One region of the Saccharothrix espanaensis DSM 44229 genome, then DNA from elsewhere that is predicted to be linked to it. Evidence: riboswitches for the same ligand, from Rfam matches in the RefSeq annotation. Region 1 holds a riboswitch; each other region holds the start of a gene.
What was found. A riboswitch is a leader RNA that binds a small molecule or an ion and turns the genes downstream of it on or off. The one in region 1 is predicted to bind glycine.
Positions count from the first base shown of each region.

Region 2: it holds a riboswitch for glycine, as region 1 does, so the genes downstream of both, gcvP (aminomethyl-transferring glycine dehydrogenase) here and gcvH (glycine cleavage system protein GcvH) in region 1, are expected to answer to the same signal.
Region 3: it holds a riboswitch for glycine, as region 1 does, so the genes downstream of both, gcvT (glycine cleavage system aminomethyltransferase GcvT) here and gcvH (glycine cleavage system protein GcvH) in region 1, are expected to answer to the same signal.

Region 1 is NC_019673.1:8,306,979-8,314,243, forward strand. It holds gene BN6_RS36315 (alpha/beta fold hydrolase) at 1-503, shown strand, start outside; gene BN6_RS36320 (ABC1 kinase family protein) at 948-2,870, shown strand; gene BN6_RS36325 (glutathione peroxidase) at 2,931-3,416, shown strand; gene BN6_RS36330 (L-serine ammonia-lyase) at 3,540-4,904, opposite strand; gene gcvH (glycine cleavage system protein GcvH) at 4,910-5,290, opposite strand; glycine riboswitch at 5,407-5,498, opposite strand; gene ald (alanine dehydrogenase) at 5,717-6,823, shown strand; gene BN6_RS45145 (hypothetical protein) at 7,184-7,265, shown strand, end outside.
Region 2 is NC_019673.1:7,213,431-7,220,695, reverse strand. It holds gene BN6_RS31225 (CDP-alcohol phosphatidyltransferase family protein) at 1-572, shown strand, start outside; gene gcvH (glycine cleavage system protein GcvH) at 612-1,013, shown strand; gene garA (glycogen accumulation regulator GarA) at 1,127-1,591, shown strand; gene ftsR (transcriptional regulator FtsR) at 1,588-2,307, shown strand; gene BN6_RS31205 (bifunctional nuclease family protein) at 2,451-2,924, shown strand; gene BN6_RS31200 (MerR family transcriptional regulator) at 3,635-4,198, shown strand; glycine riboswitch at 4,262-4,352, shown strand; gene gcvP (aminomethyl-transferring glycine dehydrogenase) at 4,507-7,265, shown strand, end outside.
Region 3 is NC_019673.1:7,523,855-7,531,119, reverse strand. It holds gene BN6_RS32750 (acyl-CoA dehydrogenase family protein) at 1-106, shown strand, start outside; gene BN6_RS32745 (CaiB/BaiF CoA transferase family protein) at 106-1,236, shown strand; gene BN6_RS47525 (hypothetical protein) at 1,723-1,884, shown strand; gene BN6_RS32740 (hypothetical protein) at 2,076-2,564, shown strand; gene BN6_RS32735 (putative secreted protein) at 2,686-3,066, shown strand; gene BN6_RS32730 (DUF3817 domain-containing protein) at 3,087-3,389, shown strand; glycine riboswitch at 3,771-3,858, shown strand; glycine riboswitch at 3,859-3,953, shown strand; gene gcvT (glycine cleavage system aminomethyltransferase GcvT) at 4,059-5,159, shown strand; gene glyA (serine hydroxymethyltransferase) at 5,170-6,435, shown strand; gene BN6_RS49275 (hypothetical protein) at 6,663-7,265, opposite strand, start outside.

The sequences.
Region 1 (7,265 bases):
CGTGCGGCACGTCCGACCGGGTCACGGCGGTGGTGAGCGCCGCCGGCCTCGCGCCGTCCGACGCCGAGGGCCTGGACTGGTTCGGCGGGATGGCCGAATCCGGTGTGGCGTCGCTGGAAGCGGCACGGCGCGGTCCCGCGGCGAAGGCGGCCCACGAGCGGTTCGCCGTGGTGAGCGATCCGGGGTTCGCGCCCGCCGACCTGGCCGCGCTGGACGCCGAGTGGGGCTGGTTCGGCAAGGTCGTCGGCCCGGCGACGGAAGACCCGGGCGGGCTGATCGCCGACGACCTGGCCTACGTGGCACCGTGGGGCGTCGACCTGGCCGCGATCACCGCGCCGGTCCTGCTGCTCCACGGTGGACAGGACCGGGTGGTGCCGCCGACCCACGGCGCGTGGCTGGCGCGAGCGCTGGACGCCGAGCTGCGCACCTACCCGGAGGACGGGCACATCTCCGTGCTGACCCACGCGGACGCGGCCCTGGCCTGGATCCGCGACCGGTCCTGACCGCACCCGTTCTCATCGCGACCGTTCCGATGGGGCTGTTCCGGCAGGGACCATCCCGGTTGGGACTGATTTGGGTGGGACTGATTCGGGTGGGACTGTTGTGGATGGGACCCGCCGGGGGTCCACGACACCGCCGCCGAAGTCGTGGGCCCCCGACGGGGGCTCAGGGAAGCGGTGCCAGGAGCGCGTCGAGCACGACCATTCTCCGGCCACCCCACTTCGTCGTGAGAGCATTCCTCGGATCTCTAGGACGACGGTAGAGCGACCGTCCACCACCGTCAACACCCTCCGCGATCCCGGAAATAGCGCAAGAATCAGCCGTGGGCCAAGACGGTTGACGCTCCGCACACCCCGTTGCGCCACCCGAGTGATCCGAGGTCTCCCCTCCGGACCGGCGTTCTCAGCAACGTGGATCTATCCTCCGCGCGAACGCTAGGGGGAACCGTGGAAATCGCCGAGTTCGTGCTGTACTCGATCGCCGTCCCGCTGACGTACCTGGCGCTGGTCATGGGGATCGCGCTGGCCGCGCGCCGCATCCTCGGCCTGCGCGTCGGGCTGGTCCGCACCGCCCTGGCGTGCATGCTGGGGCTGTCCACGACCTCGGCGCTGCTCAGCGGGATGCCCCGCCCGGACGACGCGCCCGCGCTCGGCACCGTCCAGATCGGCATCGCGCTGCTGGTGGTCATCTCGATCCTCACGCTGGCCGAGATCATCGTGCCCACCGGGTCGATCCCGCCGGTCACCGAGTGGTGGCGGTTGCTGCGCAACCGGATCACCCGCGCCCGGCGGTACTCCCGGATCAGCGCCATCGCCTTCCGCCACGGCCTGGGCCCGTACCTGCGCGGGCGCGAGCGCACCGACACCCGGCTGGCCCGGTCGCTGCGGCTGGCGCTGGAGGAGGGCGGCGTCACGTTCGTCAAGCTCGGCCAGGTGCTGTCCACCCGGCCCGACCTGCTGCCCGAGGACGTCATCGCCGAGCTGACCCTGTTGCAGGACAAGGTGGCCGCCGCGCCGTGGCCGGCCGTGCGGGAGGTGCTGGTCGCCGAGGTCGGCGCGCCCGAGGAGGTGTTCGCCGAGTTCGACGAGACGCCGATCGCGGCGGCGTCCGTGGCGCAGGTGCACCGCGCCCGGCTCAAGACCGGCGAAGAGGTCGTGGTGAAGGTGCAGCGGCCGGGCGTGCGGCGGGTGGCCGAGGGCGACCTGGACATCGTGAACCGGCTCGCGGCGACCTTCCACGACCGAACCCGCTGGGGCCGGTCGATCGGCGTGAAGGACCTGGCGGCCGGGTTCTCCGCGGCGCTGCGCGAAGAGCTCGACTTCCGGGTGGAGGCGCGCAACCTCGCCGCCGTCCGCGCCGCCTCCACCGAGACCTCCGTCGTGCTGCCGGCGGTGTACGAGGAACACTGCACGGCCCGGGTCCTGGTGATGGAACGGCTCGACGGCAAGCCGATCCGGTCCGCGTCGCTGGAGACCGTCGACCGGGGCGGACTGGCCCGCTCGCTGCTGGACGTGCTGCTGCGCCAGGTGATGCTCAACGGCGTCTTCCACGCCGACCCGCACCCGGGCAACATCATGCTGCTCGCCGACGGCCGGCTGGGCATGCTGGACTTCGGTTCGGTGGGCCGGATCGACGGCCAGCTGCGCTCCGCGCTGGGCAAGCTGCTGCTGGCCATCGACCGCGGCGACCCGGCGGGCCTGCGCGACGCGCTGCTGGAACTGGTCACCCGCCCCGACGAGATCGACGAGCAGCAGCTCGAACGCGCGCTCGGCCAGTTCATGGCCCGGCACCTGAGCGCCGGGATGCGGCCGGACGCCGAGATGTTCGGCGACCTGTTCGGCCTGGTCTACCGCTACGGGCTGAGCATCCCGCCGGAGATCGCCGCGGTGTTCCGCGCGCTGGCCACCGTGGAGGGCACGCTCGGCGCGCTGTCACCGGGCTTCAACCTCGTCGTGGAGTCGCGGTCGTTCGCCGAGAAGCAGTTCGCCGAACGCCTGACGCCGGAGTCGTTGCGGCGCACGGTGACCGAGGAGCTGTACTCGATGCTGCCGATGGTCAAGCGCCTGCCGCGCCGGCTGGAGCGCATCTCCAGCGCGCTGGAGCAGGGCCGGCTGGGGATGAACCTGCGGCTGTTCGCCGACGAGCGCGACCGGAGCTTCGTGGTCACCCTGCTGCACCAGGCCATGCTGACCGTCCTCGGCGCGACCGCCGGGGTGATGGCGGTGCTGCTGCTGGGCGCGGAGGGCGGGCCGCAGGTCGGCGCGGGCATCTCGCTCTACCAGGTGTTCGGCTACAACCTGCTGGTGATCAGCGTCCTGCTGGGGCTGCGCGTGGTCGTCACCGTGTTCCGGCCGCGCAACAGCACGTAGCCGGGTGAGCCGGCTCGCAGCCGGCGCGGAGCCGGCCGGGGCTCGCCGTAGGCTGGCGGCATGAGCATCCACGACATCGCCGTGCACACCCTCGACGGCGCGCCGGGCAGCCTGGGTTCGTTGCGCGGCAAGGCTTTGCTGGTGGTGAACGTGGCGTCGAAGTGCGGCCTGACGCCGCAGTACGCCGGGCTGGAGCGGCTCCAGGCCCGGTACGCCGAGCGCGGCTTCTCGGTGGTCGGCTTCCCGTGCAACCAGTTCGCGGGCCAGGAGCCGGGCACGTCCGAGGAGATCGCCACCTTCTGCTCGACCACGTACGGCGTGACGTTCCCGCTGTTCGAGAAGCTCGACGTGAACGGCGAGGGCCGGCACCCGCTCTACGCCGAGCTGACCGCGCACCCCGACGCCGACGGCGAGGCGGGCGACGTGCAGTGGAACTTCGAGAAGTTCCTGCTCTCCCCCACCGGCGAGGTGCTGGCCCGGTTCCGGCCGCGCACCGAGCCCGAGGACGAGTCCGTGGTCAAGGCGATCGAGGCCGCCCTGCCGTAGGGCCCGGTTCACGCCGGGTCCGGCGGTGCACGGCACCTCGTCGCACCGCACGCCCCGCGCACGGCGGCCGTGCGGTGGCCGCTCGCGGTGGTCTCCCGGCCCGAGGCCGGGAGACCACCGGCATCAGCACTCGATGACGTTCACCGCGAGACCGCCGCGCGCGGTCTCCTTGTACTTGTCCTTCATGTCCTTTCCGGTCTCCCGCATGGTCTTGATGACCTTGTCGAGCGACACGAAGTGCGACCCGTCGCCGCGCAACGCCATCCGCGCCGCGGTGATCGCCTTGATCGACGCCAGCGCGTTGCGCTCGATGCACGGGATCTGCACCAGGCCGCCGATCGGGTCGCAGGTCAGCCCGAGGTTGTGCTCCATGGCGATCTCGGCGGCGTTCTCCACCTGCTCCGGGGTCCCGCCGAGCACCTCGGCCAGGCCGCCCGCGGCCATCGAGCACGCCGACCCGACCTCGCCCTGGCAGCCGACCTCGGCACCCGAGATCGACGCGTTCTCCTTGAACAGCACGCCCACCGCGCCCGCCGTCAGCAGGAACCGGACCACGCCGTCGTCGGACGCACCCGGCACGAACCGCGCGTAGTAGTGCAGCACCGCGGGCACGATGCCCGCCGCGCCGTTCGTCGGCGCGGTCACCACCCGGCCGCCGGCGGCGTTCTCCTCGTTGACCGCCAAGGCGAACAGCGTCACCCAGTCCATCACCCGCAGCGGGTCCGTGGCGTAGTGCTCGGCGGCGAGCCGTTGGCGCATCTCGGCCGCGCGCCGGCGCACCTTCAGCCCCCCGGGCAGGACACCGGTCTCGGTGCAGCCGCGTTCCACGCACTCCTGCATCACGCCCCAGATGTGCAGCAGGCCGTGCCGCACGTCCTCCTCGGAGCGCCACGCCGTCTCGTTGGCGAGCATCACCTCGCTGATCGACAGCCCGGTCTCCCGGGTCCGCGCCAGCAGCTCGTCGCCGCTGAGGAACGGGTGCTCCAGCGGGGTCGCGTCGGGTTTGATCCGGTCGGTCCCGCTGGCCGTCTCGTCCACCACGAAACCGCCGCCGACCGAGTAGTACACCGCCTCGTCGAGCACCTCGCCGCCGGCGTAGGCGGTGAAGCTCATCCCGTTGGGGTGCAACGGGAGGGACTTGCGGCGGTGCATGATCAGGTCGGTGTCCTCGGTGAACGGGATCTCGCGCACCCCGCCGAGCAGCAACCGCCTGGTGGCCCGGATCTCCTGCACCCGCACGTCGGCCGCGGCCGGGTCGACGTCCTCCGGCTTGTGCCCCTCCAGGCCCAGCAGCACGGCCTTGGGGCTGCCGTGCCCGTGGCCGGTCGCGCCCAGCGAACCGAACAGCTGGACGTGCACGCGGTCCACCGAGGTCGTCCGGTGGCCGAGGCGCGCCGCGAACATCGTCGCGGCGCGCATCGGGCCGACGGTGTGCGAGCTCGACGGCCCGATGCCGACGGAGAACAGGTCGAAGACGCTGATCGCCACGGCGCTCAGTCCCCGGTCAGTTCCGCGTACTTCGCGGCCGTCAGCAGGCCCGTCGCGTCCTCGACGGCGACCTTGAACAGCCAGCCCTCGCCGTACGGGTCGTTGTTGATCAGCGACGGGTCGTCGGCCGCCGCCGCGTTGACCTCCACGACCTCGCCGCTGACCGGCGCGTACAGGTCGCTCACCGACTTGGTCGACTCCAGCTCGCCGCACACGTCGCCGGACTTCACGCGTTCGCCCACGGTGGGTAGCTGGACGAACACGATGTCGCCCAGGGACTCCGCCGCGTAAGAGGTGATCCCGATCGCCACGGGGTCCTGGGTACCCGGAGCCCAGTCGACCCACTCGTGTTCGGGCGTGTACAGCAGGTTGTCCGGAAAAGTCACGTCAGCTCCTCGGTCCACGCGGCCAGTTCCCCCCTCTGTCCTGGGACCTGAGAGCTTCGCCGCAGCGCTGCGGCTTGCACCGTGGGTGCGCGCGTGAGCACGCTTTCCAGAGTCGCCTCGCCCGAGCGGTTCTCGTTGCCTGAGAGTGTGCGGGGTACTTGCTCCTTCGGCGCTCCAGACGCGCTGGAGGCTCTCCCGCTCGGGTTCCGGTGCCTGCGGCACCGCGGCCGATGTTCAGTTGGTCGGACGCGAGCACGCTAAGTCGTCGGTGACACGGGTGTCAACGCGCGTCCAGAGAGTTCAGGAGCCCTTCGCCGTTGTCCGGCCGGCACAACGCGGCGGGTGCGCGTTCGTGCCAACGGCACGATGACAGCCGGATGGCCGTACCGGAGCTTTGGCACTAACAACGGCCCGAAGGAGCCCTCCGTGCGGATTTCAGTTCCCCGCGAGATCAAGAACCACGAGTACCGCGTCGCACTGACCCCGGCAGGTGCCCACGAGCTGACGCTGCGCGGCCACGACGTGTTCGTGGAGGCCGGCGCGGGTCTCGGCTCGGCCATCACCGACGAGGAGTACCTGGCCGCCGGCGCCAAGGTCGTGGCCACCGCCGGCGAGGTGTGGGCCGAGGGCGACCTGGTGCTCAAGGTGAAGGAGCCGATCGCGCAGGAGTACCCGCTGCTGCGCAAGGGCCAGACCCTGTTCACCTACCTGCACCTGGCGGCCGACCAGCCGCTGACGCAGGCGCTGCTGGACTCGGGCACCACCGCGATCGCGTACGAGACCGTGCAGACCGCCAACGGCGCGCTGCCGCTGCTGGCCCCGATGTCCGAGGTCGCGGGCCGGCTCGCGCCCCAGGTCGGCGCGTTCTCGCTGATGAAGCCGTCCGGCGGCCGGGGCGTGCTGCCCGGCGGCGTGCCCGGCGTGCACCCGGCGCGGGTCGTGGTGATCGGCGGCGGCGTGGCGGGCCTGAACGCGGCCACCATCGCCGTGGGCCTGGGCGCGGACGTCGAGATCCTGGACACCAACGTCGACCGGCTGCGCCACATCGACGCCCTGTACCAGGGCCGGCTGCGCACCGTCACGTCCAACCGCTACTCGGTCGAGCAGGCCGTGCGCGAGGCCGACCTGGTCATCGGCGCGGTGCTGGTGCCGGGCGCGAAGGCCCCGAAGCTGGTCTCCAACGAGCTGGTGTCGCAGATGAAGCCGGGCTCGGTGCTCGTCGACATCGCCATCGACCAGGGCGGCTGCTTCGCCGACTCGCGGCCGACCACCCACGCCGACCCGACCTACCAGGTGCACGAGTCGGTGCTCTACTGCGTCGCGAACATGCCCGGTGCCGTGCCGCGCACGTCCACGTACGCGCTGACCAACGTGACGCTGCCTTACGCGGTCGCCTTGGCCGACAAGGGCTGGCAGGCGGCGCTGCGCGCGGACAAGGCGCTGGCGCTGGGCCTGAACGTGCACGACGGCCTGCTGACGAACCAGCCGGTCGCGGAGGCGCACGGCCTCACCCACACTCCGCTCGAAGTCTGAGCACCCGCGAAGAAGGGGCGTCCACCACGAGGGGTGGGCGCCCCTTCTCGCACGTCCGGGCATGAAAAGGCGGCCCGCTCAACCAGCCTGGGGGTCACTGGGAGCGGGCCGCGTCACCAATGCTAGCGGGGAACGGGCGGCCCTGCCCAGCCGCCCCGCCCATCTGACGCACAGATCTTCACCCGGTGGAGCACAGCCCGTGTCCGCCCTCGAGCAAACGAGTGAATTCACCGCGTAACAGGTAAGTCACGACGCCCGGTCGGCCGATGGACAGAGCGAGGCGCCCGCGCGGTGACGCGGCGGGCACGCCCCTCCGCGGTGGGCCCACCGCGCCGCCGCCGACCTCCGATCGGAGCGCACATGGCTGAACCACAGGGCTGGATCGATTGTCACGACCCGTTCGGGCGGGACCGCTCGATGACCGTGCTGGTCGAGGACGACC
Region 2 (7,265 bases), 1.1 Mb from region 1:
CAGACCGGTGGCTGACCATCCCGAACGCGCTCAGCGTGCTCCGGCTGCTCGGCGTGCCGCTGTTCCTTTACCTGCTGCTCGGCCCGCAGGCGGACGGCTGGGCGGTGGTGGTCCTGGTCGCCGCGGGCCTGTCGGACTGGCTGGACGGCAAGCTCGCCCGCTGGCTGGACCAGATGAGCAGGCTCGGGGCGGTGCTCGACCCGGCCGCCGACCGGCTCTACATCCTGGCCACGCTGGTCGCGTTCGTCGTGCGCGACATCGTGCCGTGGTGGGTGGCGGCGGTCCTGGTCGGCCGGGAACTCGTCGTGGGCGCGTGCCTGCCGGTGCTGCGCCACCGCGGCTACGGGCCGTTCGAGGTCAGCTACCTGGGCAAGGGCGCGACCTTCAACCTGCTCTACGCCTTCCCCATGCTGCTGCTCGCCCAGGGCACGTCGACCGCGGCCCTGATCGCCCGGCCGGTGGCCTACGCGTTCATGGCGTGGGGCGGTGCGCTCTACTTGTGGTCGGGGGCCTTGTACGTGTACCAGTTCTCCCTCGCCCTACGTCGACCGCCGGGGGTCGTACCCGCCTGAACGGGTCGTGGGAAGATCCGGCAGCGAAGATCCACCGTCATGAAGGAGCACACCGCGGTGATTCCCGAGGAGCTCAAGTACACCGAGGAGCACGAGTGGGTGTTGCGCACCGGTGACGACACCGTGCGCGTCGGCATCACCGACTACGCCCAAGAGCAGCTCGGCGAAGTCGTGTTCGTCCAGCTCCCGGAACTCGGGGAGCAGGTGGCCGCGGGTCAGACGCTCGGTGAGGTGGAGTCCACCAAGAGCGTGTCCGACATCTACGCGCCCCTCGCGGGCGAGGTCGTGACCCGCAACGACTCGCTGGACCAGCAGCCCGACCTGGTCAACTCCGACCCGTACGGCGAGGGTTGGCTGGTGGAGCTGCGGCTGGAGGACCCCGCCGCGGTGGAGGACCTGCTCGACGCCGCCGCGTACCAGGAGCTGGCGGCACAGGGGTGACGTCGATCTTCCGCCGGATCTTCGGTCGCTGGGGGAGCCGCTCCTCGGACCAGGGTTCGGGCACGATAGGTTCTAGCGGTCTCGACGGTTCCAGCAGCAGGAGGAGAGCTCAGGTGAGCACGAACGACGGGCCAGGCGTTCCGCCGGAGCAGTCCCCGGAGCGGACCTCCGTTTTCCGGGCCGACTTCCTCGCCGAAGTTGAGGGTGCCGAGGCACCCGCGCAGGAACCGGCCGTCGCCGGTGTCGACGCGCTGCCGGCGGGGTCCGCCCTGCTCGTGGTCAAGCGCGGCCCGAACGCGGGGTCGCGGTTCCTGCTGGACCGGGACACCACCAGCGCGGGCCGGCACCCCGACAGCGACATCTTCCTCGACGACGTGACGGTCTCGCGCCGGCACGCCGAGTTCCGCCGTGAAGGCGGCGAGTTCGTGGTCATCGACGTGGGCAGCCTCAACGGCACCTACGTCAACCGCGAGCCCGTCGACCAGGCGGTCCTCGCCAACGGCGACGAGGTGCAGATCGGCAAGTTCCGCCTCGTGTTCCTGACCGGTCCGGGCGCCGGGGGTCAGGGGGCGCAGTGACGGCGGCCGGGCGGCCACAGCGCGGGGGGTCGAGCATCGGCGCGGTCCTCGCGCAGTTGCGATCGGAGTTCCCCGACGTCACGATCTCCAAGATCCGTTTCCTGGAGTCGGAGGGTCTGGTCCGCCCGGCACGCACCGCCTCGGGGTACCGCCAGTTCACCACGGCCGACGTCGAGCGGCTGCGGTACGTCCTGGCGGCCCAGCGCGACCGCTACCTGCCCCTGAAGGTCATCAAGGAGCACCTGGACGCGGCCGACGCGGGCACCTCGGGACGGGTGCTGCGCGCGGTCGACGGCACGCCCGCCGCCGAGCAGCTCGCCGGCGGGTCCCCGCACCGGATGACCCGGGAGGACCTGCTCGCCCGCTCCGGGCTGGACGGGGCGCTGCTGGCGGAGCTGGAGCAGCAGGGCCTGGTCCGGCCCGGCCCGGCCGGGTTCTACGACCAGGAAGCCGCGCAGGTCGCCACCACCGTGCGCGCGATGACCGAGTTCGGCCTGGAACCGCGCCACCTGCAGGCGTTCCGGGCGGCGGCCGACCGCGAGGTCGGCCTGGTCGAGCAGATCGTGGCCCCCCTCTACCGGCACCGCGACCCGCGCGCTCGCGGGCGTGCCGACGAAGTCGTCCGCGAGTTGGCGGCGCTTTCGGTAACGCTGCACACACTCCTGGTGAAGTCCGGGCTGCGCGACGTCGCAGGTGGTCGCGTTTCCCCCAGGTGAACCCGTGTCCGAATAGTGATCCGGGATACCGGGTGGTTGCGCACAAGGCCCGCTTGGCGGGTAGCGTCGAAAGAGTAGGTGGGGGATCCTCGTTGCATAGCGGGGACGCCAGAATTTCAGCGCGCTGAGGGAGGCGATACCCGATGAGCGAGATGCGCGTCGTCGGCGTGCGGGTGGAACTGCCCGCCAACCAGCCGATCCTGCTGCTGCGCGAAACCGAGGGTGAGCGCTACCTGCCGATCTGGATCGGCTCGGTGGAGGCCACCGCCATCGCCCTGGAACAACAGGGCGTGCGCCCCGCCCGCCCGCTGACCCACGACCTGCTCAAGGACGTCATCGGGGCACTGGGCCGCAACCTCGAACAGGTCCGGATCACCGACCTGCAGGAGGGCACGTACTTCGCGGAACTGGTGTTCGACGGTGACGTCCGGGTGTCCGCGCGGCCGAGCGACTCGGTGGCGCTGGCGCTGCGGATCGGCGTGCCGATCCACGCCGAGGAGTCGGTGCTGGCCGAGGCCGGCCTGATCATCCCGGACGAGCAGGAGGACGAGGTCGAGAAGTTCCGCGAGTTCCTCGACTCGGTTTCGCCGGAGGACTTCCGCGGCGCGGACACCTGAGCCCACGCCGCCCGAGGGCGGCCGCACGCCCAGTGCCCGACCGCGAGGTCGGACGCCCCGGCCCGGAGCGACCGCTCCGGGCTTTCGCGCTCTCCAGGCCGTCCGGTCGTCGCCCGACCGCGTCTGCGGACCTCCCGATCGCGCCCGGAGCCGTCCGGGACGGGCGGTGGCCGGCGTCGTCGTACGCGCCGCCGGGCGCGGGTCGTCCGCGACTCCAAATCGGCGTCAGGCTGGTGTCGGACCGGTGCCGGGGTGTCCCGGAGGGGTTGCCGTCAGGTCGCGGGACGGGTCCGCGCAGCGCACGCCGAGCGTTCGGTGGCGGGCTGTGAGTGGGTCTTCGTCGGTTCGTGTGCCGGGGTGGGCCACGAGGGGCCGGTGGCCCGGCCGCGAGTCGGGTCGGCCCCTCGTGGGTGTGTGCGGTGAGTTGTGGATCAACCCCGCGTGCCACCCCCCGGTGTCACACCTCCGGATTACCCAACGTCAGCGGTGATCGGCTAAACGATCACTAAACGTCACCCGAATGGCTTACGACAGGCGACTCTCTCAACCTCAACTTGAGGTTGAGCTGCGACACGCTCAGCGCGTCGCGTTGACCTGCCCCCTAGCCGGTCTTACCGTCGAACTCAGGTGAATTGCCACGGTGTGATTCGGCACCGCGGCGGCTTCACGTTGGTCGCCGGCTGTCGTGGCCGGACCGAGGGGAGGCAGGCGTGGTCGAGGAAGCCATCCGGGCCGGATTCGGCGAACAGGGTGAGCTGTTCCCGGACTCCTCGCTCCCGGATGAACTCGTGGGCTACCGCGGCCCGGCCGCGTGCCAGATCGCGGGCATCACCTACCGGCAGCTCGACTACTGGGCCCGCACCGGACTGGTCAACCCGACCATAAGGAGTGCCCAGGGCTCGGGCAGCCAGCGGCTGTACTCGTTCAAGGACATCCTGGTGCTCAAGGTGGTCAAGCGGCTGCTGGACACCGGGGTTTCGTTGCAGAACATCCGGGTCGCGGTCGACCACCTGCGCCGCCGCGGCGTGCAGGACCTGGCGCGGATCACGCTGTTCAGCGACGGCACGACGGTCTACGAGTGCACCTCGCCGGAAGAGGTCGTGGACCTGCTCCAAGGCGGCCAGGGCGTGTTCGGGATCGCGGTCAGCGGGGCGATGCGGGAGATCAGCGGCACGATCCACGAGTTCCCCGCCGAGCGGGCGGACGGGCTGGAGATCGAGCAGGCCCCGAACGACGAGCTGTCCCGCCGCCGGCGGACCCGGGCGACCGGCTGAGATCCACGTCGCGTCCGTTACGGGCTCCGGCCCTGGTCCGGGTACCATTCGCGGGTAGTCGCTTTATCCCGCGCGGGAGAGTCCGAGCACGTCTCGGCGCCGAAGGAGCAAATCCTCCCCGGAACCTCTCAGGCGCAAGGACCGCGCGGGTGAGACGCCTCTGGAAAGCGGGTCGGTTCGCCGACCCCGCCGACGGTGCAAGCCCGGCCCGCTGACGGGCCGGGTGAAGCTCTCAGGCGCCCGGACGGGCAGAAGACAGAGGGGGAGGGCAACGGCAGAAGTGTGCCCGTAGCCCCGGAGGCGCAGCTATGACGCAGGACCGCATCCCCCTCGCCGCTCTCGAGCACGGCACCCCCTTCGCCGACCGGCACGTCGGCCCGCGGCCGGCCGAGCTGGCCCGCATGCTCGACGTGATCGGCGTCGGCTCGCTGGAGGAACTCGCGCAGCGCGCGGTGCCCGAGTCGATCCGGGAGCGCGAGCTGGTGCTGGACCTGCCCGCGCCCGCCACCGAGACCGAGGCACTGGCCGAACTGCGCGCCCTGGCCGCCCGCAACCGGCCGCTCAAGCAGATGATCGGCCTGGGCTACTACGGCACCACCACCCCGCCGGTGATCCGCCGCAACGTGCTGGAGAGCCCGGCCTGGTACACCGCCTACACGCCCTACCAGCCGGAGATCTCGCAGGGCCGGCTGGAGGCGCTGCTGAACTTCCAGACCGTCGTGGCCGACCTGACCGGCCTGGCGCTGGCCAACTCCTCGATGCTGGACGAGTCCACCGCCGCCGCCGAGGCGATGACCCTGGTCCGCCGCGCCGGCAAGAGCAAGTCCGCCAAGTTCGTGGTGGACGAGGACACGCTGCCGCAGACGCTGGCCGTCATCGAGACCCGGGCCGAGCCGCTGGGCATCGAGATCGTCACCGCCGACCTGTCGCAGGGCCTGGAGGGCCTGGGCCTGGGCGGCGACTACTTCGGCGTGCTGCTGTCCTACCCCGGCGCGTCCGGCGTCGTGCGCGACCAGGAGGCGCTGATCGCCGAGATCCACGCGGCCGGCGCGCAGGCCGTGGTGGCCGCCGACCTGCTCGCGCTGACCCTGCTGCGCCCGCCCGGCGAGATCGGCGCGGACGTCGTGGTCGGCACCACCCAGCGCTTCGGCGTGCCGATGGGCTTCGGCGGCCCGCACGCCGGGTTCATGGCCGTCCGCGCCGGCCTGGAGCGCCAGCTCCCCGGCCGGCTGGTCGGCGTGTCGGTCGACGCCGACGGCAACCGCGCCTACCGGCTCGCGCTGCAGACCCGTGAGCAGCACATCCGCCGCGAGAAGGCGACCAGCAACATCTGCACCGCGCAGGTGCTGCTCGCCGTGATCGCGTCCATGTACGCGGTCTACCACGGCCCGGAGGGCCTGCGCGGGATCGCGACCCGCGCGCACCGGATGGCGACCGTGCTGGCCGCCGGCCTGTGCGAAGGCGCGATCGAGGTCGTGCACGGCGAGTTCTTCGACACCGTGCAGGCGCGTGTGGAGGGTCGGGCCGCCGCGATCGTCGCCGCCGCCCGCGAGCTGGGCGTGAACCTGTGGCAGGTGGACGCCGACACGGTGTCGATCGCCTGCGACGAGACGACGACCCGTGAAGACCTGGTCGCCGTGTGGCAGGCGTTCGGCGTGACCGTGTCCGACGTCGACGCCCTGGACGCCGACACCGCCGACGGCATCCCCGCCGACCTGCGCCGCACCAGCGACTACCTGACCCACCCGGTGTTCCACGCGCACCGCTCGGAGACCGCGCTGCTGCGCTACCTGCGGTCGCTGTCGGACAAGGACGTCGCGCTGGACCGCAGCATGATCCCGCTCGGCTCGTGCACCATGAAGCTCAACGCCACGGCCGAGATGGAGGCCATCACCTGGCCCGAGTTCGCCGAGCTGCACCCGTTCGCGCCGGCCGCCGACGCCGACGGCCTGCTGTCCGTGGTCAAGGACCTGGAGGCGTGGCTGGCCGAGGTCACCGGCTACGACGCGGTGTCGTTGCAGCCCAACGCGGGCAGCCAGGGCGAGTTCGCGGGCCTGCTGGCGATCCGCGCCTACCACCGGGCCAACGGCGACGCGCACCGCGACGTGTGCCTGATCCCGTCCTCCGCGCACGGCACCAACGCCGCGTCCGCCGTGATGGCCGGCATGCGCGTGGTCGTGGTGAAGTGCGACGACAAGGGCAACGTCGACCTGGGCCACCTGCGCGAGACGGTCGACGCGCACCGCGACGACCTGGCCGCGATCATGATCACCTACCCGTCCACGCACGGCGTGTACGAGGACACCGTGCGCGAGGTGTGCGGCCTGGTGCACGAGGCCGGCGGCCAGGTGTACGTCGACGGCGCGAACCTCAACGCGCTGATCGGCCTGGCCCAGTACGGCAAGTTCGGCTCGGACGTGTCGCACCTGAACCTGCACAAGACGTTCTGCATCCCGCACGGCGGCGGCGGCCCCGGCGTCGGCCCGATCGGCGTGCGCTCGCACCTCGCGCCGTTCCTGCCCAACCACCCGTTGCAGCCGGCCGCGGGCCCGGCGACCGGGGTCGGCCCGATCAGCGCCGCGCCGTGGGGTTCGGCGTCGATCCTGCCGATCTCGTGGGCGTACGTGCGGATGATGGGCGGCGACGGCCTGCGCCGGGCGACGCTGACGGCGGTCGCGGCGGCCAACTACGTGGCGCGGCGGCTGGACGAGCACTTCCCGGTGCTCTACACCGGCGAGGGCGGTTTCGTGGCCCACGAGTGCATCCTGGACCTGCGGTCGATCACCAAGGCGACCGGCGTGACCGTGGACGACGTGGCCAAGCGGCTGGCCGACTACGGCCTGCACGCGCCGACCATGTCGTTCCCGGTGGCGGGAACGCTGATGGTGGAGCCGACCGAGTCCGAGGACCTGGCCGAGATCGACCGGTTCATCGACGCGATGATCGCGATCAAGGCCGAGATCGACCGGGTCGGCTCGGGCGAGTGGCCGGCCGACGACAACCCGCTGCGCAACGCACCGCACACGGCGGCGTCGGTGACCGGCGCGTGGAACCACCCGTACAGCCG
Region 3 (7,265 bases), 780 kb from region 1:
CATGACCGAGTACCCCATCGCGCGCGCGTGGGCGGACGCGCGCGTGCAGAAGATCTACGGCGGGACGAACGAGATCATGAAGGAAATCATCGCGAGGTCGCTCTAGTGGCCGGGCCGCTGGCGGGGCTGCGGGTGGTCGAGCTCGCGGGCCTCGCGCCCGCGCCGTTCGGCTGCATGGTGCTCGCCGACCTGGGCGCGTCGGTGGTCCGGGTGGACCGGGTGTCCGGCGGCCCGGCCGTGCCCGGCGACGTGCTGGGGCGCGGCCGGCGCTCGATCGGCGTGGACACCCGGCGGCCGGCGGGCGCGGAGGTGGTGCTCAAGCTGGTGGAGCGGGCCGACGTGCTGGTGGAGGGCTTCCGGCCGGGGGTGACCGAGCGGCTGGGCCTGGGGCCGGCGCACTGCCTGGCCCGCAACCGGCGGCTGGTCTACGGCCGGCTGACCGGCTGGGGCCAGGACGGCCCGCTGGCCGACCGGGCCGGGCACGACCTGAACTACATCGCGCTGGCCGGCGCGCTGGAGCCGATCGGGCGGGCGGGCGCGCCGCCCACCGTGCCGCTCAACGTCGTGGGCGACTTCGGCGGCGGCGGCCTGCTGCTCGCGCTGGGCGTGCTCGCGGCCCTCTACGAGCGCGAGCGGTCCGGGCGCGGGCAGGTGGTGGACGCGGCGATGGTGGACGGCGCGGCGCTGCTGACGACGTTCCTGCACGGCATGAAGGCCGCCGGGGCGTGGTCCGGCGAGCGCGGCACGAACCTGCTCGACGGCGGTGCGCCGTTCTACGACGTTTATGCCACATCGGATGGAAAGTACGTCAGCATCGGGGCCCTGGAGGACAAGTTCTACGCGGAACTGCTGGTCGTGCTGGGTTTGGCCGACGCCGAGGTGCCGAATCGGCACGATCCCGCGCAGTGGCCCGCGCTGCGCGAGCGGATCGCGGCGGTCGTGGCCACTCGGAAGAGGGATGAATGGGCGGCGCGGGCGGCCGGGACGGACGCCTGCCTGGTCCCGGTGCTGAGCCCGGAGGAAGCCCCGGCCGCGCCGCACAACACCGCACGTGGCACGTTTGTCGAGGTGGGCGGCCTGCCGCAGCCCGCTCCCGCGCCCCGGTTCGACCGGACGCCGGCGGGGACACCGTCCGTGCCGCCCGCAGTCGGGCAGCACACGATCGAGGTGTTGGCGGAGCTGGGACTGCCCGAGGCGGAGATCGCCGAACTGCGGCGCGCGGGTGTTGTCGGATGACCGGTAACCGACCGGGAGTGGCCCGGGAGTGGCCCGGGAGTGGCCCGGGAGTGGACCGGGAGTCGGCTGGAAGTCGACCGGAAGGCGATCCGAAAAAGGGCGCGAAAATACGCGAACAGTGCCCGAAAGAATGAGGTGCGGCCCGTACCGGCCGATGACTGACCGTGTGTGGGTCAGCGCATGTGGGTGATCAGCGCGATCTGCGGCGGAGAGCTGACGATGTGGCGAACCTCGGTGTCCGTGCCAGGGGGGAGTGGGGCGAGTGGCCCGTACCTAGGTCATCGGCCCGGGTTCGGAGGCCCTTGATCGTCCGTTCGGGTGACTGGCGGGACGGTCCGAGCGTTGCTCGCTGGTGGATCCAGCGCCCGGTCGTGGGATCAGGGCGGGTTCTCCCGTCATCGTCCGGGTGAATGGGGGACCATGGTCGTGACGCGGTGGGCACGACGCCTGCCGGCCGGGCACCTGTGAACGGACGGAGAGGGTCTCGTGAACGTCAAGAAGGTGGTGACGCTGGCGGCCGTCGCGCTGCTGCTGTTCCTCCTGATCACCCAGCCCGATCAGTCCGCCGACGCGGTCAAGACGGGCGTCGGCTGGCTGCGCCAGGGGGCCGAGTCGATCATCACGTTCGTCCGCAGCCTGTTCAACTAGTCCACGTCGCGGGGCGCGGGTGGTCCGGTCACCTCCCGTGACGAACGGGCTCGGACGTTGCACCGTCTGGGTGGAATGAGGGCTATAACGCCCTGGTAACAGGGTTTTTGACAAACCAGGGTCTAGCGGTTGTCGGTACCCGCTAATACGGTGCGCTGCATTGGCTGATCTTCGACCGACGAGGAGGCAGAATGGTCGAGGACTCCGGAGTCGACGAGCTGCTGCGGCAGTGGGCGGCTGAGCGCTCGGACGACGCCGAGTTGCAGGAGGTGAACCGGATCAAGGACGCGTGGCTCGCAGAGGCCCCGCCGTCCGCACCGGGGATCCCCGTGCAACGGGCGAACGGCGGGTCGCGCGGACTGGTACGGGTCGAATCCGCTGACCCGGCCTACGTGGCGGCGATGCGGAAGAGGGCACCCGAGGTGCCCGAGGTGTTGCTCGCGGCGGCCGCCAGCTACTGGCAGCTGGTGGGCGACCTGTCCGAGGCGGAGCGGTGGTGGGACGCGGGCATCAGCCCGTTGGACCAGCGCGCGCTCGACTACCGGGCGGCCGGGCTCACGCCCGCCGACCTGGGACGGCGCCTCGGCCCGATGACGGTGCTCCAGCACCTGCGTCGGGGCAGTGCGGCGGCCTGGTGCGTGGCCAGGTTGCAGCGGCAGCGCCGGGACGGCGTTGCGTGAACCAGCGCCGCGTTGTGAGGGCGCGGCGTCGAGTGGTAGCACCGCACCAACCGGGAGGGCGGGCTCCTGTGCGAGGAGCCCCTTCCGTCGAGATGTGAACTCCGCGAAGTAGTGTGGGAGGGTGCCCGGCACCCTCCTGACACCCAAGCGACTCGCCATCGCGGCGGTCTGCCTGGTGTCGTTGATCGTGTGCTGCGGCCTCGCCTACTGGCAGTGGGAGCGGTTCTCCGAGGCCGGTGGCACGTTCCAGAACCTCGGGTACGTCTTCCAGTGGCCGCTGTTCGGCCTGTTCCCCTTGTTCATGGTGTGGCGGCTGCGCAAGCTCGCAGCGCAGCGCCGGGCCGAGGACGCCGGCGGCGGGACCCGGGAGCCGGTGGCACCGGCCGCGCGGCCGGTGGTTACCGTGGAACCCGTCAGAACACCCGCGCACCACGACGAGGACGACGAGCTGGCGGCCTACAACCGCTACCTCCGGGAGCTCAACGCGCGGGACCAGCGGTGAGCGAAGGCGGTCGGTAGGCGATGAGCGGTGCGTTGAGCCGGTTCCGGTTCATGGCTTACGTGGTCGGTGTCGGCCTGCTCCTGCTCGTGGTCGCGATGTTCGTCAAGTACATCGGCGACAACGCCGGGATGATGGCCGTCGTCGGGCCGGTCCACGGCTTCCTGTACGCGATCTACCTGGTCTTCACGGTCGACCTGGCGCTCAAGGCGCGCTGGTCGCTCAAGGGCTCCGCGCTGGTGCTGCTCGCGGGCACCATCCCGTTCGTGTCGTTCTACGCCGAGCGCAAGGTGGTCGAGAGCGTCAAGGCGGAACGTGCCCTGTGACCGCTCGCCCCACGCCCGCGCCTGAGGTCGCCGTGGGCGCGCGGGGCGCGGGCGAGGCGCTTCCCGCCGTGCGACGCGAACCCGAGCCTCCTGCGCGCGTCGTAGGCCCCTGGCACGCTGCTCTGGCATCCGTCGCCGCGCGGCCTGCGATCCGCGAGTCGCCGCTCTCGTGGGCCGCTGTGGGTGCGTCGTCCGTGGTCAGCGCGGCCACCGATGCGCGGCCTGCGCTCGTCGGATCTCCCGGCGTGTGGCCCGCAGGGGTGCGGTCGCCCGTCGGTCCTGATCGTCGGCGGTCTGGTGGCGGGTTCTGTGACCGGGTCCTGGTTGACCGTGCCTACCAGGCACAACTAGCGTCTGGCGGTACCAACTGAACACGGCCGTCGATGTCGAGCGGGAGAGTCCCCGGAAGGGGCGCCGAAGGAGCAACTCCTCCCCGGAATCTCTCAGGCACAGCTACCGCCCGACGCAGGCAACTCTGGAAAGCAGGCGCAGCGCGCCTCGCCCACGGTGCAAGCCGCGCCCAGCGCGCGGTGAAGCTCTCAGGCTCATGACAGAGGGGGAGGCTCACTCGACGAGGAGTCTCCGATGGACCGTGTCATCCTTCACCAACGGCGGCCGACCGACCAGGTCGGTGCCATCGCCGTGCCCGCCACCAGGGAGGACCACCCCGTGGAAACCCGCCGGACGCCGCTGCACGCCGAGCACGAGGCGCTGGGCGCCCAGTTCACCGACTTCGCGGGCTGGAAGATGCCGCTGCGCTACGACAGCGAGCTCGCCGAGCACCACGCCGTGCGCACGTCGGCGGGCCTGTTCGACCTGACGCACATGGGCGAGATCGTGCTGTCCGGCCCGGAGGCCGGCCGCGCCCTGGACCACGCGCTGGTCGGCAACGCGTCCGCGATCGCGGTCGGCCGCGCCCGCTACACCATGATCACCCAGCCGGACGGCGGCGTGATCGACGACCTGATCGTCTACCGCACCGGCGAGCAGGAGTACCTGGTCGTCGCGAACGCGTCGAACGCCGCCGTGGTGTTCGACGCGCTCGTGGAGCGCGCGGACGGCTTCGACACCTCCGTGGTCGACAAGTCGGTCGACTACGCCCTGCTGGCGGTGCAGGGTCCGGCGTCCACGGCGATCGTCGCGGGCCTGACCACGACCGACCTGGCGACGGTCAAGTACTACGCCTCCTACCCGACCGAGGTCGCCGGCCGCCCCGCGCTGCTGGCCCGCACCGGCTACACCGGCGAGGACGGCTTCGAGCTGTTCCTGGACCCCTCGGACGCGCCGGCCGTGTGGCAGGCGCTGCTGGAGGCGGGCCGCGAGCACGACCTCAAGCCCGCCGGCCTCGGCTGCCGCGACACGCTGCGCCTGGAGGCCGGGATGCCGCTCTACGGCAACGAGCTGTCCGCCGAGCGCACCCCGTACCACGCCAACCTGGGCCGCGTGGTCAAGCTGGACAAGCCGGAGGGCTTCGTCGGGCGCGACGCGCTGGCCGCCGTCGCCGAGAAGGGCGTGGAGGCGAAGCTGGTGGGTCTCAAGACCGCCTCGCGGCGCGCGCCCCGGCACGGCTACCCGGTGCTCGACGCGTCCGGCGCGGTGATCGGCGAGGTCACCAGCGGCGCGCTGTCGCCGACCCTGGGCTACTCGGTGGCGATGGCGTACGTGACGCCGGAGAACGCCGAGCCCGGCACCGAGCTGGCCGTCGACATCCGGGGCAGGCAGGAGCCCGTGGAAGTCGTCGCGCTGCCGTTCTACAAGCGAAACTCGTAAGGGAGACACCATGTCCGAGCACTTCAACACCTCCCTCGCGGAGTTCGACCCGGAGGTCGCCGAGGCCGTCGCCGCGGAGCTCGGCCGGCAGCAGGGCACCCTGGAGATGATCGCGTCGGAGAACTTCACCCCGGTGTCGGTCCTCGAGGCGCAGGGCTCCGTGCTGACCAACAAGTACGCCGAGGGCTACCCCGGCCGGCGCTACTACGGCGGCTGCGAGAACGTCGACGTGATCGAGCGGCTGGCGATCTCGCGGGTCAAGGAGCTCTTCGGCGCGGGCTTCGCCAACGTCCAGCCGCACTCGGGCGCGCAGGCCAACGCGTGCGCGATGTTCGCGCTGCTCCAGCCCGGCGACACGATCCTGGGCCTGGACCTGGCGCACGGCGGCCACCTGACCCACGGGATGCGGATCAACTTCTCCGGCAAGCTCTACAACGTGGTGCCCTACCACGTGGCGGAGTCCGACGGCCGGGTCGACATGGCCGAGGTCGAGCGGCTGGCCGCCGAGCACCGGCCGAAGCTGATCGTGGCCGGCTGGTCGGCCTACCCGCGGCAGCTGGACTTCGCGGAGTTCCGCCGGATCGCCGACTCGGTGGACGCCTACCTGATGGTCGACATGGCGCACTTCGCCGGCCTGGTGGCGGCCGGGCTGCACCCGAGCCCGGTGCCGCACGCGCACGTCACCACCACGACCACGCACAAGACGCTGGGCGGCCCGCGCGGCGGCGTGATCCTGACCAACGAGGCCGACCTCGCCAAGAAGATCAACTCGGCGGTGTTCCCCGGCCAGCAGGGCGGGCCGCTGGAGCACGTGATCGCGGGCAAGGCGGTGGCGTTCAAGCACGCCGCGTCGCCCGAGTTCGCCGACCGCCAGCGCCGAACGGTCGAGGGCGCGAAGATCCTGGCCGACCGGCTCTCCCAGCCCGACGCGGCGGCGGTCGGCGTGAAGGTGCTGACCGGCGGCACCGACGTGCACCTGGTGCTGGTCGACCTGGTGGCGTCCGAACTGGACGGCAAGCAGGCCGAGGACCGGCTGCACGAGGTCGGGATCACGGTCAACCGCAACGCGGTGCCCAACGACCCGCGCCCGCCGATGGTCACCTCGGGCCTGCGGATCGGCACGCCGGCGCTGGCCACCCGCGGTTTCGGCGCGGCGGACTTCGCCGAGGTCGCCGACGTCATCGCGGCCGCGCTCCAGGCCGCGCCGGACCTGGCGGAGCTGCGGGCCCGGGTCGAGGTGCTGGCCGCCAAGCACCCGCTCTACCCGAACCTGTAAGGGTTTCCCCGCTCGACGCGTGATCCCCCGGCCCAACCCCAGGCCGGGGGATCACGCGTTTCGGGGGGTGTGGCCGCTGGCGCGTCGGTGATCCGCGCGTTCGTGACGGGTGCGTTTGCGGCCGGCGCGCTCGGTGTGTCAACGCTCGGTGTGTCCACGCCCGGTGTGCGCCGGACCGGTGTGCTTCGGGCTGGTGTGCTCAGGGGCCGACGTGCGGCGGGCCGGTGCTAGGCGGCGGGGGCCTTCACGCCGGGTGGCAGGCACTCGACGTTGCGCTTGCCGTCGGGCTGGACCACGAACCACGTGCCGCCCACGCCCTGGCCCTTCCACTGGCCGGGGGCCTCGTCCTTGGCGTACGCGTAGAGCGCCCACCCGGCCAGCGTCACCTGCTCGGTGCCGTCCGCGCGCTTGACCGTGCCGACCAGCGCCGGGTCCACGCCCTCCAGCGCCGGCGCGCCGCCGGTCGCGAGCAACGGCGGCCACGTCTCGGCGCAGGTGCCCTCGCAGTTGGACCTCGGCGGGTTCGGGGTGTCCTTGTCGAACCGGTAGAGGGTGCGGCCGTCGCCGTCCTGCACGACGTCGCCCATCTTCGGCACGCTCTTGGCCACCAGCGTGACCGAGGACCCGGCCGGTGCGGGGGCGGCCTGCCCCTCGGGCGCACCGGCGGCGGGGGTCTCCAGCGGGGATCGCGAAGTGGTCGCGGCGGGCGTCTCGGCGGGAGGTGCGGCGGGGACGTCGCCGTAGTCGGCCTGCGCCGCCGCGCCCACCTGCTCGGTCCGGGCCACGGTGGTGCTCTGCAAGCCCGCGGCGTTCGAGGTCCACACGACCAG